Regions from separate parts of the Pseudoalteromonas sp. 1CM17D genome, predicted to be linked through region 1. Evidence: predicted binding sites of a transcription regulator. Region 1 holds the regulator's gene; the other holds the start of a gene.
The links. Region 1 encodes ArgR, which controls arginine synthesis, uptake and breakdown. Its sites were predicted from a motif close to ANTGAATANNTATTCANT; they were not measured.
Positions count from the first base shown of each region.

Region 2: the regulator ArgR is predicted to act here: its motif matches at 4,684-4,701, upstream of MSC25_RS14990 (OadG family transporter subunit).

Region 1 covers NZ_JALNTP010000008.1:3,599-13,773, forward strand. The annotation lists gene MSC25_RS14015 (iron ABC transporter permease) at 1-669, shown strand, start outside; gene MSC25_RS14020 (ABC transporter ATP-binding protein) at 670-1,716, shown strand; gene MSC25_RS14025 (Dyp-type peroxidase) at 1,760-2,659, shown strand; gene argR (transcriptional regulator ArgR) at 2,656-3,123, opposite strand; gene mdh (malate dehydrogenase) at 3,349-4,281, shown strand; gene ispB (octaprenyl diphosphate synthase) at 4,376-5,347, opposite strand; gene rplU (50S ribosomal protein L21) at 5,769-6,080, shown strand; gene rpmA (50S ribosomal protein L27) at 6,097-6,354, shown strand; gene cgtA (Obg family GTPase CgtA) at 6,491-7,642, shown strand; gene folA (type 3 dihydrofolate reductase) at 7,715-8,206, shown strand; gene MSC25_RS14065 (DUF3718 domain-containing protein) at 8,285-8,662, shown strand; gene MSC25_RS14070 (methyl-accepting chemotaxis protein) at 8,987-10,175, shown strand, end outside.
Region 2 covers NZ_JALNTP010000008.1:209,989-220,163, reverse strand. The annotation lists gene MSC25_RS15015 (peptidoglycan DD-metalloendopeptidase family protein) at 1-64, shown strand, start outside; gene MSC25_RS15010 (hypothetical protein) at 165-341, opposite strand; gene MSC25_RS15005 (aldo/keto reductase) at 355-1,326, opposite strand; gene MSC25_RS15000 (sodium ion-translocating decarboxylase subunit beta) at 1,465-2,595, opposite strand; gene oadA (sodium-extruding oxaloacetate decarboxylase subunit alpha) at 2,607-4,385, opposite strand; gene MSC25_RS14990 (OadG family transporter subunit) at 4,395-4,640, opposite strand; gene MSC25_RS14985 (DUF1328 family protein) at 5,168-5,341, shown strand; gene MSC25_RS14980 (hypothetical protein) at 5,394-5,585, shown strand; gene MSC25_RS14975 (YcxB family protein) at 5,742-6,218, shown strand; gene MSC25_RS14970 (CusA/CzcA family heavy metal efflux RND transporter) at 6,432-9,578, opposite strand; gene MSC25_RS14965 (efflux RND transporter periplasmic adaptor subunit) at 9,587-10,175, opposite strand, start outside.

The DNA of each region.
Region 1 (10,175 bases):
TGGAACACGGCATTTTTTAGTTACGCGTGGCAAAGTTTAAAAGTAGCTATTATTGTAAGCGTAGTCAGCATAATACTCGCTACACTCATTGTTTTTTATCAGCGTGTGGCAAAGCAAGGCTATTCTTTAATACCTGGTCGCTTAGCGAGCACCGGCTATGCACTGCCAGGTACGGTACTGGCTATTGCTGTGTTATTACCGCTTAGCGCATTAGAAAACTCAATAAATACAGCCCTTGAGAGCTACAACCTAGATATAGGTTTATTACTAACCGGTAGCATTATCACTATTATAGTGGCTTACTTAGTGCGCTTTTATGCCATTGCGCACGGTGCTATAGAATCGAGCTTTGTACGTATTAGTCCATCACTGGATATGGCTAGCCAATCTATGGGTAAAAGCCAAGGGCAAACACTGCGCTTAGTGCACCTTCCTTTATTACGTCGAGGTCTTTTAACAGCTGCATTGCTTGTATTTATTGAGTGTATGAAAGAGCTGCCAGCCGCATTACTATTAAGGCCTTTTGACTTTGAAAGTTTAGCCACACATGTATTTCAATATGTGAGCGATGAGCAGCTTGAGCTTGCTTCTATTTCCGCTTTATTTATTGTTTTGGTTGGGTTGATCCCCTTGTATTTTATTAATCGTTCTATGGAGCAACGCAGTTAAATGAGCCGTTTAAATTTACAAGGTGTGGGTTATCACTACAGTGGCACGCATGTGCTACACAATTTAGATTTAACGGTGGGTCAAAACGAAATTGTGTGCTTGCTCGGAGCCAGCGGCTGCGGTAAAACAACCACCTTAAAAGCAATTGCTGGCCTTATTGAAATAAATGAAGGTAGTGTATTTATAGATGGCAAATGTGTAAGCGACAAGCATACATTTGTATCACCGGAGCATCGTAATATAGGGATGATGTTTCAAGATTATGCCCTGTTTCCGCACCTCAGTGTGGCCGATAATATTGCGTTTGGGCTGGGTAAAATAAGCAAAGTTCAAAAACAGCAACGGGTAGAGGAAATGCTAGAGCTAGTGCATTTAACAGGGTGTGCAAAACGCTACCCTCATCAGCTCTCGGGTGGCCAGCAGCAACGCGTGGCTATTGCGCGGGCTTTGGCTTATAAGCCTAGTTTATTGCTTCTTGATGAGCCTTTTTCGAACATAGATACACAAGTACGTTTTGAGTTAATTGCTGATATTAGGCGCATTATTAAAGCGCAGCAGGTTTCTGCGGTATTTGTTAGCCACTCAAAAGAAGAGGCCTTTGCGTTTTCAGACACGCTAGCCATTATGCACCAAGGAAAAATAGCCCAACAAGGTACACCAGAGCAGCTTTTTGCCATGCCAAAGACAAAGGAGGTTGCAGAGTTTCTGGGTCAGGGCATATACTTAGGCGCAGAAGTGTTAACGGCAACTGAATACACAACGCCTTTTGGTGTCGTGCAATCGCAGCATGAGCATACGCACAGTGCAATAAAAGGGGTGGTGTATATTCGTCCACACCATATTGAGCTTGCGCAAAATACGCAGGCCGATAACCCTCAAGGTGTGAGCATTTTAAGCCGTCGGTTTATAGGCTCGGCTTATGTTTACACTGTTGTAATTGCAGAGCAAGAGATTGAAGTTGCCGCACAATATGGCCAGTCATTTGAAATAAATGAGCAGGTTATAATAAAAATAAAACCTCACACGGTGAATTTTTTCGAATCATAACAAATGTGTTATTCGCTGTGTTTTATAAAGCTAAGGAATAACAATGGCGCAAGCGCAATCTGGGATTTGTGCTGAAGCAAACTTACACGGTTTGCATTTATTTTTTAATGTATTTGATGGTCAAGACGAGTCATTGCGCGCAAAGCTTAAGCGCGTAAGCGCAATTGAAGAAGAGTTTAGTGATCAGTTCTCCGAAGCCATGCTCTCTTGCATGGTGGCTATAGGCGCGCAATATTGGCCGCATATACTACCTGAATATATCCCAAGCGAGCTGCAAAGCTTTCCTAATATAAATCACAGTGATTTTGTTATGCGCGTACAGCTATGTGATTTATTCATACAAATTCGCTCAGACCGAGAAGATGTTAATCACCTTTTTGCATTGCAAATATTAAAGTTGTTTTCGCCCGATGTAGAGCTGGTTGAACAAATTCGCAATTTTAGGTTTTTAGATGGGCGAGACTTTAACGGCTTTATTTATGCAGGCGACACCCCACATGGACGCCAAAAACGAATCACGGCACTGGTTAATAACCCCGACAGCTTTGAACACCAAGGCAGCTATATTCATGTACAGCGTTATAAGCATGACCTGAGCGTATGGCAGCATTTATCACTAAGCGAGCAAGAGCATATTATGGGGCGTACACGTTTAGATAACACCTTAATTGAGCCTAAGGTAGATACGAGCCACGCGACTAGAAGTGAGCTAAAAGATGAAAGCGGCCAAGCAATACTGCTTAACCAAAGCATGCCGTATGGCGATGTTTACGAGCAAGGCATGCTAAGTATTACATGCTCTGCATCGGGAAGTGCGTTTGAAAAGGTACTTAACAGCCGCATAGGAAAAGGGGAGTGTTACGACCACTGGCTTGATTTTACTCAAGCCGATATGGGCTCAGCGTTTTTTGCGCCGTCAGTTAGTTTTTTAAAACAGCTTTAAACCGTATCAAATAAAATGCGTACGCGCTCTAGTGTAATGTCTATTTCAGATATTTTTGCTGGCGCAATAAAAATGGTGTCATCTCCGGCAATTGTGCCCAATACACCATCCGCTTTGCCTAGTGAGTCTAATAAGCGGGCAATTAACTGCGCAGCGCCTGGGCTGGTGGTTATAATAATCATCATTTCGTTATGCATAATATCAATAACAAGCTGACGTAGTGGGCTTTTAGCAGTCGGTACGCCCATTTCTGCGGGTAGGCAATAAACCATTTCTTGTTTAGCATTACGGGTACGCACAGCGCCAAACTTGCTAAGCATGCGCGACACCTTACTTTGGCTTATATTGTCAAAGCCTTGCTCTTTTAATGCTTCGACTATTTCGCCTTGCGAGCCAAAGTTCTCTTCTTTTAAAAGTGCTTTAAACGCTTTTACCAGCGCTTCTTGTTTGTCTTGTGGTTGCATAGTCTTTATTCATTTTTGTTATTTATAATGCAAATTCTACACAAAAATGAATAATTATGCAGCAGTTGTTTAGTTAACTTGCCAGTTTGCAGCGATAAACCAACAAAGTTTACAACTATGGTCGAAAATATAGCTGAAATAAGCAGGATAAATTTGTTTTTAGTCGCTAATTTCATTATCTTAAGAGCCACAAATATTTCCTACCTCAAATTACGGAGAATTCCAATGAAAGTTGCTGTATTAGGTGCTGCAGGCGGTATCGGTCAAGCGTTGTCTTTATTATTAAAAACAGGCTTACCAGCTGGTTCTGAATTATCACTTTACGATGTTGCACCAGTTGTACCAGGTGTTGCGGTTGACCTATCTCACATCCCTACAGATGTTAAAGTGGCAGGTTTTGGCGCAGACGATTTAAATAAAGCGCTTGAAGGGTGTGATATCGTACTTATCCCAGCGGGTATGCCACGTAAACCAGGTATGGATCGTGCGGATTTATTTAACGTAAACGCAGGTATCATCAAAACATTAGCAGAAGGCATTGTAGCTAGCTGTCCTAAAGCGTTAGTGGGTGTTATCACTAACCCAGTAAACGGCACTGTGCCAATTGTTGCTGAAGTATTCAAAAAAGCAGGTACTTACGACGCTAAGCGCGTATTTGGTATCACTACGCTTGACGTAATTCGTTCAGAAGCATTTGTTGCTGAGCTTAAAGGCGTAGACGTAGCAACCGTTAAAGTACCAGTAATTGGTGGCCACTCTGGCACAACTATTCTTCCTCTACTTTCTCAAGTTGAAGGCGTAAGCTTCACTGAAGAAGAAGTAGCTACACTTACTCCACGTATCCAAAATGCAGGTACTGAAGTAGTAAATGCTAAAGCGGGCGGTGGTTCAGCTACATTATCTATGGGTGCTGCTGCAGCACGTTTTTGTATGTCTTTAGTTAAAGGCCTACAAGGTGAAGACGTAGTAGATTACGCATACGTTGCTGTTGAAAATGGCGATGCAGAGTACTTTGCTCACCCAGTACGTTTAGGCACAAACGGCGTAGAAGAAATTCTTTCTTACGGCGAGCTAAGCGCATTTGAAGAAAAAGCTAAAAACGACATGCTTGAAACTCTGAAAAAAGACATCAAAGAAGGTGTTGATTTCATGGCGTAATAGCCAAGTTATGCACAAAAAAGCCTGCTTATGCAGGCTTTTTTATTGCTCGAAAATTATGGCCCTTAAACACTAATTAAGGGAGGCTGCAAAGTTAGTGATCTCGCTCTACAGCTATACGCGCTAAGCTGATTAACGCTTGCTTGTACTGCGACTCTGCTAAAAAGTCTAAACAGGCAATGGCCTTGTCTGCTTCTTGCTGCGCCTTTTGCATTGTAAATTCAAGTGCGTTGGTTTGTTTAAGTGCCGTTAAAATAGCCTCAAGGTTATCCATACCATTGCAATGCTCAATGGCATCGCGAATAAGGGCTCTTTGCTGATCACTGCCGTGCTTCATCGCATATATTAGCGGTAAGGTTGGCTTACCTTCTGCTAAATCATCACCAATATTTTTACCTAATTGGTCAGCGTCTGCGTTGTAATCAAGCACGTCATCAACTAACTGAAAAGCAGTACCTAAATGCATACCATATAAATTAAGCGCATCTAACACACTGTTATCTTGCTCGGTAATAATAGCTGCAAGCCCTGTAGCGGCTTCAAATAATTTAGCCGTTTTAGAGTAAATAACCTGCATGTAACTTGCTTCGGTGGTATTAGGGTCGTTGCAATTCATAAGTTGCAATACTTCACCCTCAGCAATCACGTTGGTGGCATCAGCAAGCACTTGCATAATTTGCATTTTGCCCAGCCCCACCATAAGTTGAAACGAGCGGGTGTAAATAAAATCCCCAACCAGCACGCTGGCAGCATTACCAAATTCGGCATTTGCAGTCGGTGTACCACGGCGCAGGTTAGATTCATCAACAACATCATCATGTAATAGTGTTGCAGTATGAATAAATTCAACAATCGTTGCCAAAGTAATGTGATCTTTACCTTGGTAACCCAAAGCTCTTGCTGCCAATATTGCCAGCATCGGGCGTACGCGTTTGCCGCCGCTGTTAACGATGTACAAACCAAGTTGATTGACTAACGCCACATCTGAGCGCATTTGCGCGTGTATAAGTTGATTGACGTCATTCATATCGCTTTCGATTAACGCCTGGATAGCTTTTATATCCATTGATCTCCGAGCCAATTTTTATGTGTGAACGGCGCCGATTGTACAACAAAAAAAGCACTAGCTCGATATTTTGTGACGATTCATTAAAAAAACCGAGTTAAAAACCTTAATTAGCGCTTAATTAGGGTATTTAATTGTATATTTCACACTCAAAGCGCGACTATTTATTGCGCAGTCAATGGGTTCTGGAGTAGGCATAGCGACACGTAAATTTATTTTGTCTTTGCACTAAAAAGCGCTTGGCAACAGGGCAATTTAATATAAAATGGGGGAAATATTGAATTGCTCTCAATGCAGCTACTTTTTATTCATTTTAATTACAAAATAGGCTTGCTAGTTTTTATGCATTAGCGTAAACTTCGCGCCCTATCGAAGAATATTTTAGTTGCGTCGATTTGAGGGCGCACAGACGGAGTTAATTATGTACGCGGTTTTCCAAAGTGGTGGTAAACAGCATCGTGTGACTGAAGGTCAAACGATTCGTCTTGAAAAATTAGACGTTGAAACTGGTGCAGCAGTTGAATTTGATTCAGTACTTTTAGTTGCTGATGGTGAGAAAATCGAGATCGGTGTACCGTTCGTAAACGGTGGTAAAGTAACAGCTGAGGTTGTTTCACATGGTCGCGGTGAGAAGATTAAGGTTGTTAAATTTAGACGCCGTAAGCATTCTCGTAAGCAAATGGGCCATCGTCAATGGTTCACTGAAGTTAAAATCACTGGCATTAGCGCTTAATTAGAGGTACTTAGAAATGGCACATAAAAAAGCAGCTGGTAGTACTCGTAACGGTCGCGATTCAGAAAGCAAACGCCTAGGTGTTAAGCGTTTTGGTGGCGAATCAGTTCTAGCGGGTAGCATCATTGTTCGTCAACGTGGTACTCGTTTCCACGCTGGCGCAAACGTAGGTATCGGTAAAGACCACACTATCTTCGCAAAAGCAGATGGTAAAGTTCAATTTGAACAAAAAGGTCCTTTAAACCGTAAATACGTAACTATCGTAGCTGAGTAATCAGTAAGGTAGTAAAAAACCCCGCCTTTGCGGGGTTTTTTGTTTTCAGAAACGTCAAATATATACCCAAGCCTGCATTTACGTTGGCTTGGGTATATAATAGTTAAATTAAAGCCAATCCCTAAAGTGAGTAATCATGAAGTTTGTAGATGAAGTAGAAATTCGCGCAGAAGCTGGTGACGGCGGCAGCGGTGTCGTGTCTTTCCGTCGAGAAAAATATGTACCAGACGGTGGCCCGGACGGCGGTGACGGTGGAGACGGTGGTAGTGTTTATCTACAAGCTGATGAAAACTTAAATACCCTAATTGATTACCAGTTTGAGCGTTTTCACCGTGCAGAGCGTGGTACTAATGGTCAAAGCCGTAACTGTACAGGTAAAAAGGGCGAAGACTTGGTAGTAAAAGTACCTGTGGGTACACGTATTACCGACGTTGACACTCAAGAGGCGTTAGGCGATTTAACGCAGCATGGTCAAAAAATTGTGGTTGCAAAAGGTGGTTTCCATGGCTTGGGGAATGCACGTTTTAAATCAAGTACTAACCGTGCCCCACGTCAAAAAACGTTAGGTACTCCAGGCGAAGTTCGTAACCTTAAATTAGAGCTTATGCTACTTGCCGATGTAGGCTTATTAGGGTTGCCAAATGCAGGTAAATCAACGTTTATTCGCAGTGTATCGGCAGCAAAGCCAAAAGTAGCTGATTACCCGTTTACCACGCTAATTCCTAATTTAGGGGTGGTGCGCCCAGAGGCTAACAAATCGTTTGTAATAGCCGATATTCCGGGCTTAATTGAAGGTGCCTCAGACGGTGCTGGCCTAGGTATTCGCTTTTTGAAGCATTTAGAGCGTTGTCGTGTATTGTTACACGTGATTGATGTTATGCCTGTTGATGGTTCAAACCCTGTTGATAATGCATTTGCCATTATTAATGAGTTACACCAATACAGCCCTAAGCTTGCAGAAAAGCCACGCTGGTTAGTGTTTAATAAAATAGACCTATTGCCAGAAGAAGAAGCGCAAGCTTTGTGTGAGCAAATTGCGCAAGAGCTAGGTGAAGAAGAAAACGTTTACCGTATTTCAGCAGTCAATAAGCTTAATACTCAGCCATTAATTCACGATATTATGGCATTACTTGATAGCATGCCTAAAGAGAAGTTCGTTGAGATTGAAGACGAAGAAGTTGAGTTCAAGTGGGATACTTATCATCAAAAAGCAACCAAAGGCGATGATGATGATTGGGACGACTGGGATGAAGACGACTACGATGTAGAAGTGGTCTACGAGCGTTAATAAAAAACATATTTTAAAAAGGAGCATAAGCTCCTTTTTTATTTTTTAAGAATAAAGTACTAGGTATTTGATGTGATAATTTCAATGATCGCCGCAATGGCAAACAACCGTGTAATTGGTCTTGATAATAAAATGCCGTGGCATTTACCCGCCGATCTACAGCATTTTAAAAAGGTAACGACAGGCAAACCTGTCGTTATGGGGCGTAAAACATTTGAATCGATAGGTCGTCCTTTACCTGGGCGTCGCAACATAATTATTACCCGTAATAGCCAGTATAGTGCTCAAGGTATTGAGACGGTCACCACCCCAGAGGCTGCGCTAGAGCTGGTTAAAGCCGAAGAAGAGGTGATGATAATTGGCGGTGGTAATATTTATCAGCAGTTTTTACCAAGTGCCGATCGTTTATATTTAACCTTTATAGATTTAGAGGTTGAAGGGGATACGCAGTTTCCAGATTACCAAGCGGTAGCAACGTGGGAAAACGTCGACGAACAGACAAATAAACCCGATGAAAAGAATCAATATAGTTATAAATTCGTAACTTTACATAAAAAAGATTAACATTATTGCGAAACTTACAGCGGGTTGGTACAATATTAGACAATAAATATAGGTAAAAAGTACCATAAAGGGTGTTTCATGTTTAAATTGTCAAAGCTAATTGTTATTACAGCCGTTGCTGCTGGTTCGTTAATGTATACCGTGCCTGCTAAAGCCAATGATCAATTAGCAGTATCTATTTGTGAATATATCGCAGCTGATGATAAAAACCGTTTACGTAGTAAACTAAAAAGCTCACGTGTAAAAATTCGCAATATTTACGATGCTATTCAATGTAATGGTAATAATTTACTTCGCCATGCTGTAGTTAGTAACGCTGTTGACTCGGGCGAGTACATAGTTAAAAACTTATCAAAAAGCGCACTGTCTGATGGCGCTGATATAGCATGGGCCGAAGGCAATGGCCACGGTGGCTCACCGTTAATTGCTGTAATTAAAGACCGTGCTGGCCTTTAATTAACACAATAAAATAAAAACCGCGCGGGTCGCGGTTTTTTTGTGCCTGGCGTTAGCTAATACGCAGCGCTTTAGTAATGGTGATAGCTGTATTAAGCCTCTTATAATTTACCCACCCAAGTGATGAAACTCTCACCTTGTAATTAACCTGCATTTCTTATCTTTAATAGCATATAAATTGAGTTGCTTGGTTTAATAAAGGCGTTGTATTCGCTAAGCCTTTACTCGTATATTTGCCGCAAATATACGTGTTTTCCCTGAGTTACATAAAATTGTCATAAATAGTTAATAGTCTACGCGCTTAAACAATAGGGGTTGTTATTTATGCGCGTATCATCTTTTACTCGGCTGTTAGCCATACTGTTAACATTGGCAAGTATTTTATTAGCCATCACACTATTTTGGGCAAGCCAAACTTTACTTAAGCTTGAGCAACAAGACAGCGCATACAGTAAATTAAAAAACACGATTTTAGTGGATTTAGCCGGTGACTTAGGCAGTTATCTAGAACAAGGTGATAGCCAATACTTAAATCAATCATCAGCCCTAATTGAACAAGTTAAAACACAGCAACTCGCAGTGCTCCCCTCGGTACTTGCCGAGCAATTAAATGAGCAGCTCAGCACGTTAGATACCGATATTAAAGGTAAGTACAGAGCGCTGGGTAAATTGTCGGGCAACGAAACGGCGTTACTTGATAATGCAATTCGCCAAATGGCCGGCTCAGCCTCGTCACTGATTGGTTATGCAAAAAAATCCCCTAATCAAAATAGCGATGCGCAAGCTTATTACAGACTTGGCGCAGATTACTATAATGAGGTGACCAACCTTGCCTTATTTACTTATCAACTAATCGTAAGTTACGACAGCAATACTGAACAAAGTTTGCAGCAAAGTATTGCTAATTTAAATGCGTTAGCAGGCAAAATAGAGCAACTCCCTAATTTAGGTGTTATGAGCGAGGTTGACGAAGATGCTCTATTTTTTGACGAAGAAGCTGAAGATTTGGCCGATGAAATAAAATCTGAAATTACCAGCTGGCCTAACCGCTACCCTCGCGATTTAGCCAGTACATTAGCGCAAGCCCAGCAACGTGAAGCCGGCACCAATGAATTGCGTGAGCAAATTAGCTTGCTCTCTAAAACCGTTATTAATGCAGAGCAGCAACTAAAACACGCACAAGGGGCGCTTAAAGAAAACGTATTTTGGGTATTTTGCTTTGCTATTGGCGCTTTGGTGATGCTAGCCGCAGGGGTTTATATTGTGCAGCGTAACCAAGTGCTCAACCCATTAAGGCAACTCAGAGACGGGTTTGCCTTTTTAATTGAAAGTAACGAGCTTAAAAATATTGAAAGTAAGAACCCAAAAACAGAGGTTGGCGAAATAGCCAGTTACTTTAATTTATTAATTGAGCGACAGCGCAAAGAGGCACAAGAGCGTGCCCAAATGCTAAAAGTGGTAAATGATTTTATGCAGCAAATGAGTGATCATTTGCAAACTATTAGTCAAAAAG
Region 2 (10,175 bases), 210 kb from region 1:
TATTGCCGAAAACTTTATTGCACAGCTTGAACGCAATCGCGAACTACAGCTAGCACTTAAGTAACGTATAAGTTATAGATACTAAAAAAGCCTTTGTAGGGTTAACCTGCAAAGGCTTTTTTGTGTTTTTTATTAATTAATTAGTTTATTAGTTTATTAGTTTATTAGTTTATTAATACATAAATTAGCTGTACGACTAAAGAAACCATAACCAGCGGCCAAATATATTTGCTGTATTTAGTTGCGCCATCCAACCCCATTTTACCTTGGTACTTTTCAAGCAAAGGTATCAGCACTGCAAGAGCGACAAACAAGCAAATTAAAATAACAAATATATTCATTCCTAAACCTTAATTATGGTAATTCATGGCCTTTGGCGCTTACATACAATGCATACCAATGTTCGCGACTTAACGTAACATTTAGCGCACCGCATGACGCTGCAATACGCTCAACGTTCGTTGTGCCAATAATTGGCTGTATTAATGCAGGGTGGCGTAATAACCAAGCTAAAACAATTGCCTCAGGTGTTGTATCGTAAAGTGCAGCAAGCTTATTTACGAGTATGCTGGTATTTATATCGGCTTGCGATGCATTTGTTAAATCGCCCCCTGTGTATAGCCCTTGGCATAAACTTCCCCAGCTTTGTATTTGAATATCAAAGTGGCGGCAATACTCAACACTGCCCGGTGTAAAGTTAAGATCTTTTCCATCTGCATTACCTGCATAAACACCTTCATCAACAAATTGGTGTTTTTGTAAACTTGCTTCAATTTGATTAGCAACAATAGGCATATCTAAGGCATGTTGTAAAAAGTTCATTTGGTGCTGCTGCATGTTTGATACGGCAAAATTACGTACTTTGCCGCTTTCTTGAAGACAGCTAAATACTTGTGCAATTTCTTCTACTTCCATTAACGGATCAGGGCGATGAAGCATAAGCACATCAAGGTAATCGGTGTTTAAACGTTTAAGTGAACCTTCAACTGACTCTTCAATCCACTTGGCCGAAAAGTCGTAACGCTTGGGGCCTTTATCATCTTCAAAACGTATACCGCATTTAGATTGAATATACATGTGCTCGCGAAGCTCTGGTCGCTCAGCTAGTGCTTGGCCAAATACCTGCTCGGCTTTGCCAAAGGTATAAATATCGGCGTGATCAAAAAAGTTAATGCCGCCAGCTATGGCTGCATCAATACACTCGTGAGTTTGCTTTAAGTGAGCCTTAGTAATGGCGTCTTTATTCCAACCGCCGCCTAGGCCCATACAGCCAAAAACGAGTCTACTAACATGAGGTAAATATTTTGCCAAAGGGGTGTGAAGCATGATGACTATCCTTATTAGTGTGCATAGCCCTCACTGTAAACAAAAACACGTCTGCAAACAAACTTTAATACGTACAGTTTTATAGGCATAAAAAAAGCGCAGTAAACTGCGCTAATCGGTTGGATTAAATCCTAAATACTAGCCAACAAGCGCCAGTAATATACCTGCGGCTACGGCACTTCCTAGCACCCCAGCTACGTTTGGCCCCATAGCATGCATAAGTAAAAAGTTATGTGGGTTATTCTCAAGCCCAACTTTATTAACTACACGCGCCGCCATCGGTACTGCCGATACACCCGCAGCACCAATTAAAGGGTTAATAGGTGTTTTAGAAAGCTTGTTAAGGCCTTTTGCCATAAACACACCCGACGCTGTACCAATAGCAAATGCCAACGCACCGAGCACCAAAATACCAATGGTTTCTACAGTTAAAAACTGATCGGCCGCTAGTTTAGAGCCCACTGCCAAACCTAAAAATATCGTGGTTATATTAATAATTTCGTTTTGGGCACTGTTACTAAGCCTATCTACAACACCAGACTCACGCATTAAATTACCTAAACAGAACATACCTACTAAGGGAATAGCCGCTGGTAAAAACATAGCGGTTAAGCTCAGTACCATTAAAGGAAATACTATTTTTTCTTTTTTAGATACTTTGCGCAGCTCTGGCATTTTAATAGCACGCTCATCAGGTGTAGTTAATGCGCGCATAATAGGCGGCTGAATAATTGGCACTAACGCCATGTAAGAATAAGCAGCAACCGCAATGGCACCTAGTAAATCAGGGGCAAGCTTTGATGCTAAAAATATAGCTGTAGGGCCATCGGCACCACCAATAATGGCAATGGCTGAGGCATCTTGTAAGCTAAATTCAAAGCCAGGTACATAGTTTAATAAAATTGCCCCAAACAAGGTGGCAAAAATACCAAACTGCGCGGCTGCACCCAGTAATAACATACGCGGGTTGGCAATAAGCGCACTAAAATCGGTTAGCGCCCCTACTCCCATAAAAATTAATAAAGGGAAGATCCCCGTATCAATACCTACGTAGTACACGTAATAAAGCAAACCACCTGGGTCAGAAAGCCCAGCAACCGGAATATTAGTCAGTATTGCGCCAAAGCCAATCGGCAGCAGTAATAGGGGTTCAAAGTTTTTAGCAATGGCTAAAAACAACAACAAACACCCTACCGCAATCATTATTAAGCCAGGAAACGTAAAGTTAGCAATGCCGGTAGCATGCCAAAGGTTTAAAAGACCTTCCATTAAAGCTACTCCTACGCCATCGCTATAATTGCATCGCCCGTTGTCACAGCATCACCTTCAGACACTAAGACCTCAGCCACAGTACCTGAGTGCATTGCACGAACCTCGGTTTCCATTTTCATCGCTTCCATAATAACAACCACATCGCCTTCGTTTACGGCTTGGCCTGCTTTTACTTTTACTTTAAAAATATTACCTGCCAGTGGCGCATTCAGTGTTTCACCTGATGCAACCGATGCTGATTGTGGTAAGTGCTCTGAATCTTTTAGCGTTACCTCTTTAAGCTCGCCACCTTGCGCAACCACTACATCGTAAACTTTACCGTCAACTTTAACGCTGTATTGCTCAGCGCTAACACCTTTGTTACTTGCAGGTTTTGCTGCAGGCTTAGCGTTTGCATCATCAGCACTTGGCACTGCTTCAAAGGCATCTGGGTTGTTACGGTTTTTAATAAATTTAAGGCCAACCTGTGGGAATAATGCATAGGTAAGCACATCATCTATTTGCTCATCAGCAAGTGTTAAACCTTGTTCTTGCGCTTCTTTTTGCAGCTCTGCTTCAAGCGATGCAAGCTCTGGGGCTATATTATCTGCAGGGCGACACGTAATAACCTCGCTGCCATCAAGCACTCGCTCTTGCAGTTCTTTATTCATAGGTGCTGGTGTTAAACCATACTCGCCTTTTAAAACACCGGCGGTTTCTTTGGTAATTGTTTTATAACGCTCACCCGTAAGCACATTTAGTACTGCTTGTGTGCCTACAATTTGCGATGTTGGAGTAACTAGCGGAATAAAACCTAAATCTTCACGCACGCGTGGGATCTCAAGTAATACTTCATTTAGCTTATCTGCTGCGCCTTGCTCTTTCAGTTGGTTTTCCATGTTGGTTAACATGCCACCAGGTACTTGCGCGAGTAAAATACGGCCATCAACACCTTTAAGGCTCCCCTCAAAGCCAGCGTACTTTTTACGTACATCTCTAAAGTAAGCCGCTATTTCTTCTAGCTGGTTTAAATCTAATTCGGTATCGCGGGGCGTACCTTCAACAATTGCTACAATGGTTTCTGTAGCTGAATGACCGTAAGTCATACTCATTGAAGAAATAGCGGTATCAAGCATATCAATGCCTGCATCAATGGCTTTTTGATACGTAGCTGTACTTAAACCGGTGGTTGCATGGCACTGCATAGCAATAGGGATAGAAACGGTTTCTTTTAGCCCTTTAATAAGTTGCTCTGCATCGTATGGTTTTAATAAGCCTGCCATATCTTTAATACAAATAGAGTGACAACCTAAATCCTCTAGCTGTTTTGCAAGGGTTAACCACATATCAAGAGTATGCACAGGGCTTACAGTATAAGAAATCGTACCTTGCGCGTGGGCACCTACTTTTACAGCCGCTTTAATTGCCGTTTCTAAGTTCCGTACATCGTTCATGGCGTCAAAAATACGAAATACATCTACACCATTTTTGTGGGCACGCTCTACAAACTTTTCTACCACGTCATCGGCATAGTGGCGGTAACCCAATAAATTTTGCCCACGTAAAAGCATTTGCTGTTTAGTATTGGGCATTGCTTTTTTAAGGGCACGAATACGCTCCCACGGATCTTCACCTAAATAACGAATACACGAGTCAAACGTAGCGCCGCCCCACGACTCAATAGACCAATAACCGGCATCATCAAGTTTGCTAGCAATAGGGAGCATGTCATCTAAGCGCATACGGGTTGCAAGTAAAGACTGATGAGCATCGCGTAAAACAAGTTCTGTTAATTTTAATTTAGCCATGTGTGCCTCTTATTTATTATTTGATTTGTACTGAGCAATGGCAGCACTAATAGCAGCGATGTGCTCGTTTGGCACACCTTGAGATTTTAAAGATGGTGATTTAACCGGTATTGCAACTTCAGCCTCGTCAAAACGAGCAACCAAGTTAGACATGAATGACACAGCACCAATCAATATTGAAAGAAATACAAACACGCCCACCATGCCCGTAAGCATCAAGCTACCTGCGGTTGTGAGTACAGCTCCTATATCCATTTTTCTCCCCCTGCACTATATAGCGATATAAAAAACCGCTTTATTTAAATAATTATTCACCGAATGATAACAAAACTTTTAACTTTGTCCACCACCTGTCAATTGGTAAAACCAATTAAAATTAAACTAACATACAGTCACAATAGTTAACATAGCTAATACAGGGTTAAATTAGCTTAGATATAGATGATAAAAATAACCGTTATAGGCAAAGGTTATATGGTTAAACCCAAAAAAACTTAAAAACTATAAAAAATAGTAAGTTAAACGGCAGGTAAAAAATCAGTTTGGGCTAAAATGTAAATTGGTCTTACCAAGACTAGTAAAGCAGCGCGCAAAAAATATTTATTTTTTTACTCTCTTTACAATAGTGTGAATAAGTTACATCGTTAAACGTAAAACTTACCAATCCTAAATTTACAATCTTCGCTCAAAAAACATAACATATTGAAAATTAATAAAATTAAACTCTGGCACGCAACTGGCATTATTACTTTCGAACGAATTTGATAACCAAGGAGAAAACAATGTTACGCTGGACAATTACATTTTTAGTTATTGCTTTAATCGCTGCAGTGTTAGGTTTTGGTGGTATCGCAGGTGCCGCAGCTGGTATAGCAAAAATTATATTCTTTATCTTTTTAGTACTTTTAGTGATTTCTTTAGTTTCAGGTGCGCTGCGCGGTAAATCGCCCAGGTAGCTACTAACATACTTAAAACACTAAACAATCAACATATACAAGGAATTACATTATGAACTCAACAACTTTAAAAGCAGCACTAATCGCCGTATTTGCAGGTTTCTTTATGATGGGTTGTGAAGACAACCACGCAGAAGAAGCAGGTGAGCGTATTGATGAAGCAGTAACTGACGTGCAAAACTCTGTTGAAGATGCATGTGAAAATGTAAAAGAAGGCGTTAACGCAGAAGAAACTAACTGTTAATCTGTTTGGTAACGTAAAAAACGGCTTTTAATAAGCCGTTTTTTTGTGCGCTAATAAAAAGCGGCTTCTAACTCTTATAATGCATAGCCTACATTAACGGGTGTGATTTTTACGCTAGCTTGTTAAAATAGCGAAAACTATTACTTATTAGCAATTATGGCACTGACCACCACTTACACACTCGATAAACCCTACTACTACGAATGCTTTGACGAGTCCCACTCTTATAGTAAAGCAGCCAAGCCAAAGTATTTTTTGCTGGCATTACTGATGTGCTTAGGTTTAATTAGTATTTACGCTATGGACGATCATTACCTAGGTACATTTTTAATAATGCTGGGAGTATTAGAATGCGTTGCCTTTTATTACCGCAGGCCTTGGTGGGTTACGCGCCAAATGTTTAGTCGTGCTTCGGGCTCAGAGGTTACTCTTTCGTTTACTGATGACGCTATTAGCACCGAAAACCACTATAAAAGCCATACATTTAAGTGGGCAGAAATAACCCATATTATTAAAACTAACCACGGCTACTTAGTGCACCATAATAAAGGTATGCAATATATTTCTAGCAGTGTATTAACCGATGAAATGCGCGATTTTATAAACAAAAAGTTAGCAGTAAAAAGCCATTAAAATGGCTTTATACTGCTACACGACATATCTTGTTAGCTCTGTTTCACTCAAGGCCTAATATTTTAGGAAATCAGCCGAAAAATGATGGTTTTGCATACCTATAGTACCTTTAACTCTATTCCTCTGCTCACAGTAAAGTAAAAAATGAGTGCTTATTTTAGTTAAGATATTTAACCAGATAGATAATTTATATTAAAAAAATTGCAGACTATACTAAATAAGCTCAGCCTTTTTATGCCTAGTAAACTTTGCATGCACTAATTTATAAAGTGCAGGCAATATTAATAGCGTCAGTAGAGTTGATGAAATAATTCCGCCAACCACAACCGTTGCCAGCGGCCTTTGTAGCTCAGCGCCGGTGCCTGTATTTAGCGCCATAGGAATAAACCCTAAACTCGCCACTAAAGCCGTCATAAGTACTGGTCGCAAGCGCGAAAGCGCACCGCTTTGTATTGCATCTATCAAACTAAGCCCATCAGCTCTTAACTGTTTAATAAACGACAGCATAACCACACCATTTAATACCGCTACACCACTAAGCGCGATAAACCCCACACCTGCCGATATTGAAAGCGGCATATCACGTAAAAGCAACGCAAGTACGCCGCCACTAAGCGCAAGTGGCACGCCGCTAAATATAATTAACGAATCACGCAGTGAATTAAACGCGCTATAAAGCAGGCCAAATATAAGTAATAAAGTAACCGGTACCACCAGCGATAGCCGCTTACTTGCCGATTCTAGTTGTTCAAACGTGCCGCCGTATTCAATCCAATAACCACTAGGTAAATTAAGCTGCGAATTTAAAGCGGCTTGCGCTTCGCTTACAAAGCTTGCTAAATCGCGCCCTTCTACATTTGCAGTTACTACAACGTTACGCTTACCGCTTTCACGGTTTATTTGATTAGGCCCTTTATCAATACTAATATTTGCAACTTCGCCAAGCGGTACAAATGCAAGGTCGGGATTAGCACTTTTTGGCACAGCAACAGGTAAACGTGCAAGCTGTGTTATATCGCTAGACCAACGCTCATCTAAACGCACTAATAACGAAAAGCGTTTATCGCCTTCATAAATAAGCCCGGTTTGCACACCGCCTATAGCAGCGCTTACACTTTGCTGTATATCGGTTACGGTTAAGCCTAACAGCGCCATGTGGTCGCGAAGCGGCGTTACCGAAAGTGTAGGCAAACCTTCCATTTGCTCAAGGCGTACACCGGTTGCGCCAGTAATATTTTGTACCAAGGCTGTGGCTTTTTCACCGAACTGTTTTAATGTTGATAAATCATCACCATAAATACGCACGGCCACATCGGCGCGCACGCCAGCAATTAGCTCGTTAAAGCGCATTTCTATTGGTTGGGTAAACTCATAGTTATTACCGGGTACTTCATTAACTAAATGGCGAATTTGCTTAACCAGTTCTTCTTTAGGTAAAGCAGGATTTGGCCATTGATCGCGAGGTTTTAACATTAAAAAGGTGTCGGCAACGTTAGGTGGCATAGGATCGTTTGCTACATCGGGAGTACCAATTTTTGAAAATACATTAGCCACCTCAGGCTTAGCTAAAATGGCTTGCTCTAGCTCTTTTTGCATTTTTACCGATTGCTCAATACCGGTGCCGGTAATGCGCAGCGCATGCATAGCTATATCGCCCTCATCAAGCTGCGGTAAAAACTCAGCCCCCATATTTTTAACTTTAAAGCCAAGCGCAATTACAAGCACACCCGCAATACTAACCATCACCCACGGTAATTTAAGCGATAAGCCAAGTAGCGGTTTATAGCCTTTTTTAATTCCGCGCATCACGGAATTTTCGCTCTCACTTACTTTTCCTCGCACAAATACCGCAATGGCGGCAGGTACAAAAGTTACTGCAAAAATAAGTGCGCCCACTAATGCAGCAACCACTGTAAACGCCATTGGCTGAAACATTTTGCCCTCAACACCACTTAATGCAAACAGCGGTAAATACACCAGCATAATAATTAAAATGCCAAATACTGCTGGACTGAACACTTCTTTAGTGGCGGCGGTTACCACATTTAAACGCTCGCTTAGTGTAAGTAGCCTGCCATGTTTATGCTGCGCAAGGCCAAGTTGCCTTAAACAGTTTTCAACCACAATTACTGCGCCATCAACAATTAAACCAAAATCGATTGCGCCTAAGCTCATTAAGTTACCCGACACTCTATTACCTACCATACCGGTAATGGCAAATAACATACTAAGCGGAATAACCATGGCCGTAATCAATGCGCCAGTTACGTTACCCAGTAGTAGCAGTAAAATAACAACCACCAACACCGCACCTTCAAACAGGTTCGTTTTTACAGTGTCTATGGTTTTATCAACAAGGGTTGTTCTGTCGTACACGGGCTCAACCACTACACCAGCTGGTAAGCTAAGTTGTACATCTTTAAGTTTTTCAGCCATGGCTTTTGCCACTACGCGGCTGTTTTCACCAATGAGCATCATGGCGGTGCCAAGCACGGTTTCTTTACCATTATAAGTAGCGGCGCCGGTTCTGAGCTCTTTGCCTAAACGCACGTTCGCCACATCTTTTATGCGAACGGGTGCATCATCGCGCTTAGCAACCACGGTATTGGCTATATCATCAATGGTTTTTAATTGCCCTGGTGAGCGCACTAAATATTGCCCGTCAAAACGCTCTATAAACCCTGCACCTTGGTTACTATTATTTAATTTAAGTGCTGTAATAACATCACTTAGCGTGAGCTTATAAGCGAGTAGCTTTTCAGGCATGGGCGCTACTTGGTACTGGCGCTCAAAGCCTCCTTGGCTGTTTATTTCGGTAACACCTTTTACTTTTAATAGCTGCGGACGAATAACCCAATCTTGCAGGGTACGTAAATCTTCTGCATTAAATGGCGTGCCATCATCTTTTAATGCACCGTTATTTGCATGCACAGAATAAGTAAAAATCTCCCCTAACCCGCTGGCAATTGGCCCTAAGTTTGGTTCAATATTGGCTGGTAGGTCTGAACGAATACTTTGAATGCGCTCTGATATTTGCTGGCGCGCCCAGTAAATATCGGTGCCTTCATTAAAAATTACGGTAACTTGCGAAAGCCCATAACGCGAAATTGAGCGGGTATAATCAAGCTTTGGAATACCCGCCATTGCAGTTTCAATTAAATACGTAATACGCTGCTCGGCTTCAAGCGGGGTAAAGCCCGGCGCTTTGGTATTTATTTGCACTTGCACATTAGTTATATCGGGTACGGCATCAACGGCTAAATTTTGTGTGTTGTAGACGCCAAACCCAGCAAATAAAAGTGTGAGTGCAAGCACCATCATGCGGCGCTTAACCGCAAACGAAACTATCCAGTTAATCATGCTGCCTCCTAATGTGAATGGCTTGCGCCGCTTTTTAAAATATCGGCTTTAATTACATAACTGTTCTCAGTTACGTACTCACTGGTTGGCGAAAGCCCTTCAAGCACTTCTACCCATTCGCTGTTTTTAGCACCGAGTTTTACTGGGCGTACTTCAAACACATTGCCACTTTTTATAAACACGCTAGGTTTGCCGTTAAATTCCTGAATAGCAATCGCTTTGACGCGTACAGCCGCATCTACTTTTGCAGTACTAATGTCGCTATTAACATGCATACCTGGTCGCCAATGGCCATCAGGGTTTTTAAGCTCGATTCGCGCACGTGCAATGTGCCCGCCACTCATCATTGGGGCTATGTAAAACACCTCACCTTGGGCATTTAAATGATGATGTAAGTCGTACACTGTAGCGCTTTGCCCTATGGCGAGCTTTTCAATGTTATCGGGAAAGGCCGACAGCTCAACCCATACGGTTTCAAGGTTTACTATTTGCGTTAGCGCGCTACTGGCAAGCTCGCCGCGCTTTAAATATTGCTCGGTAATAACGCCTGTAATTGGACTTTTTATGGTGTAATTTTGTAGGGTTTCGCGGTTGGTT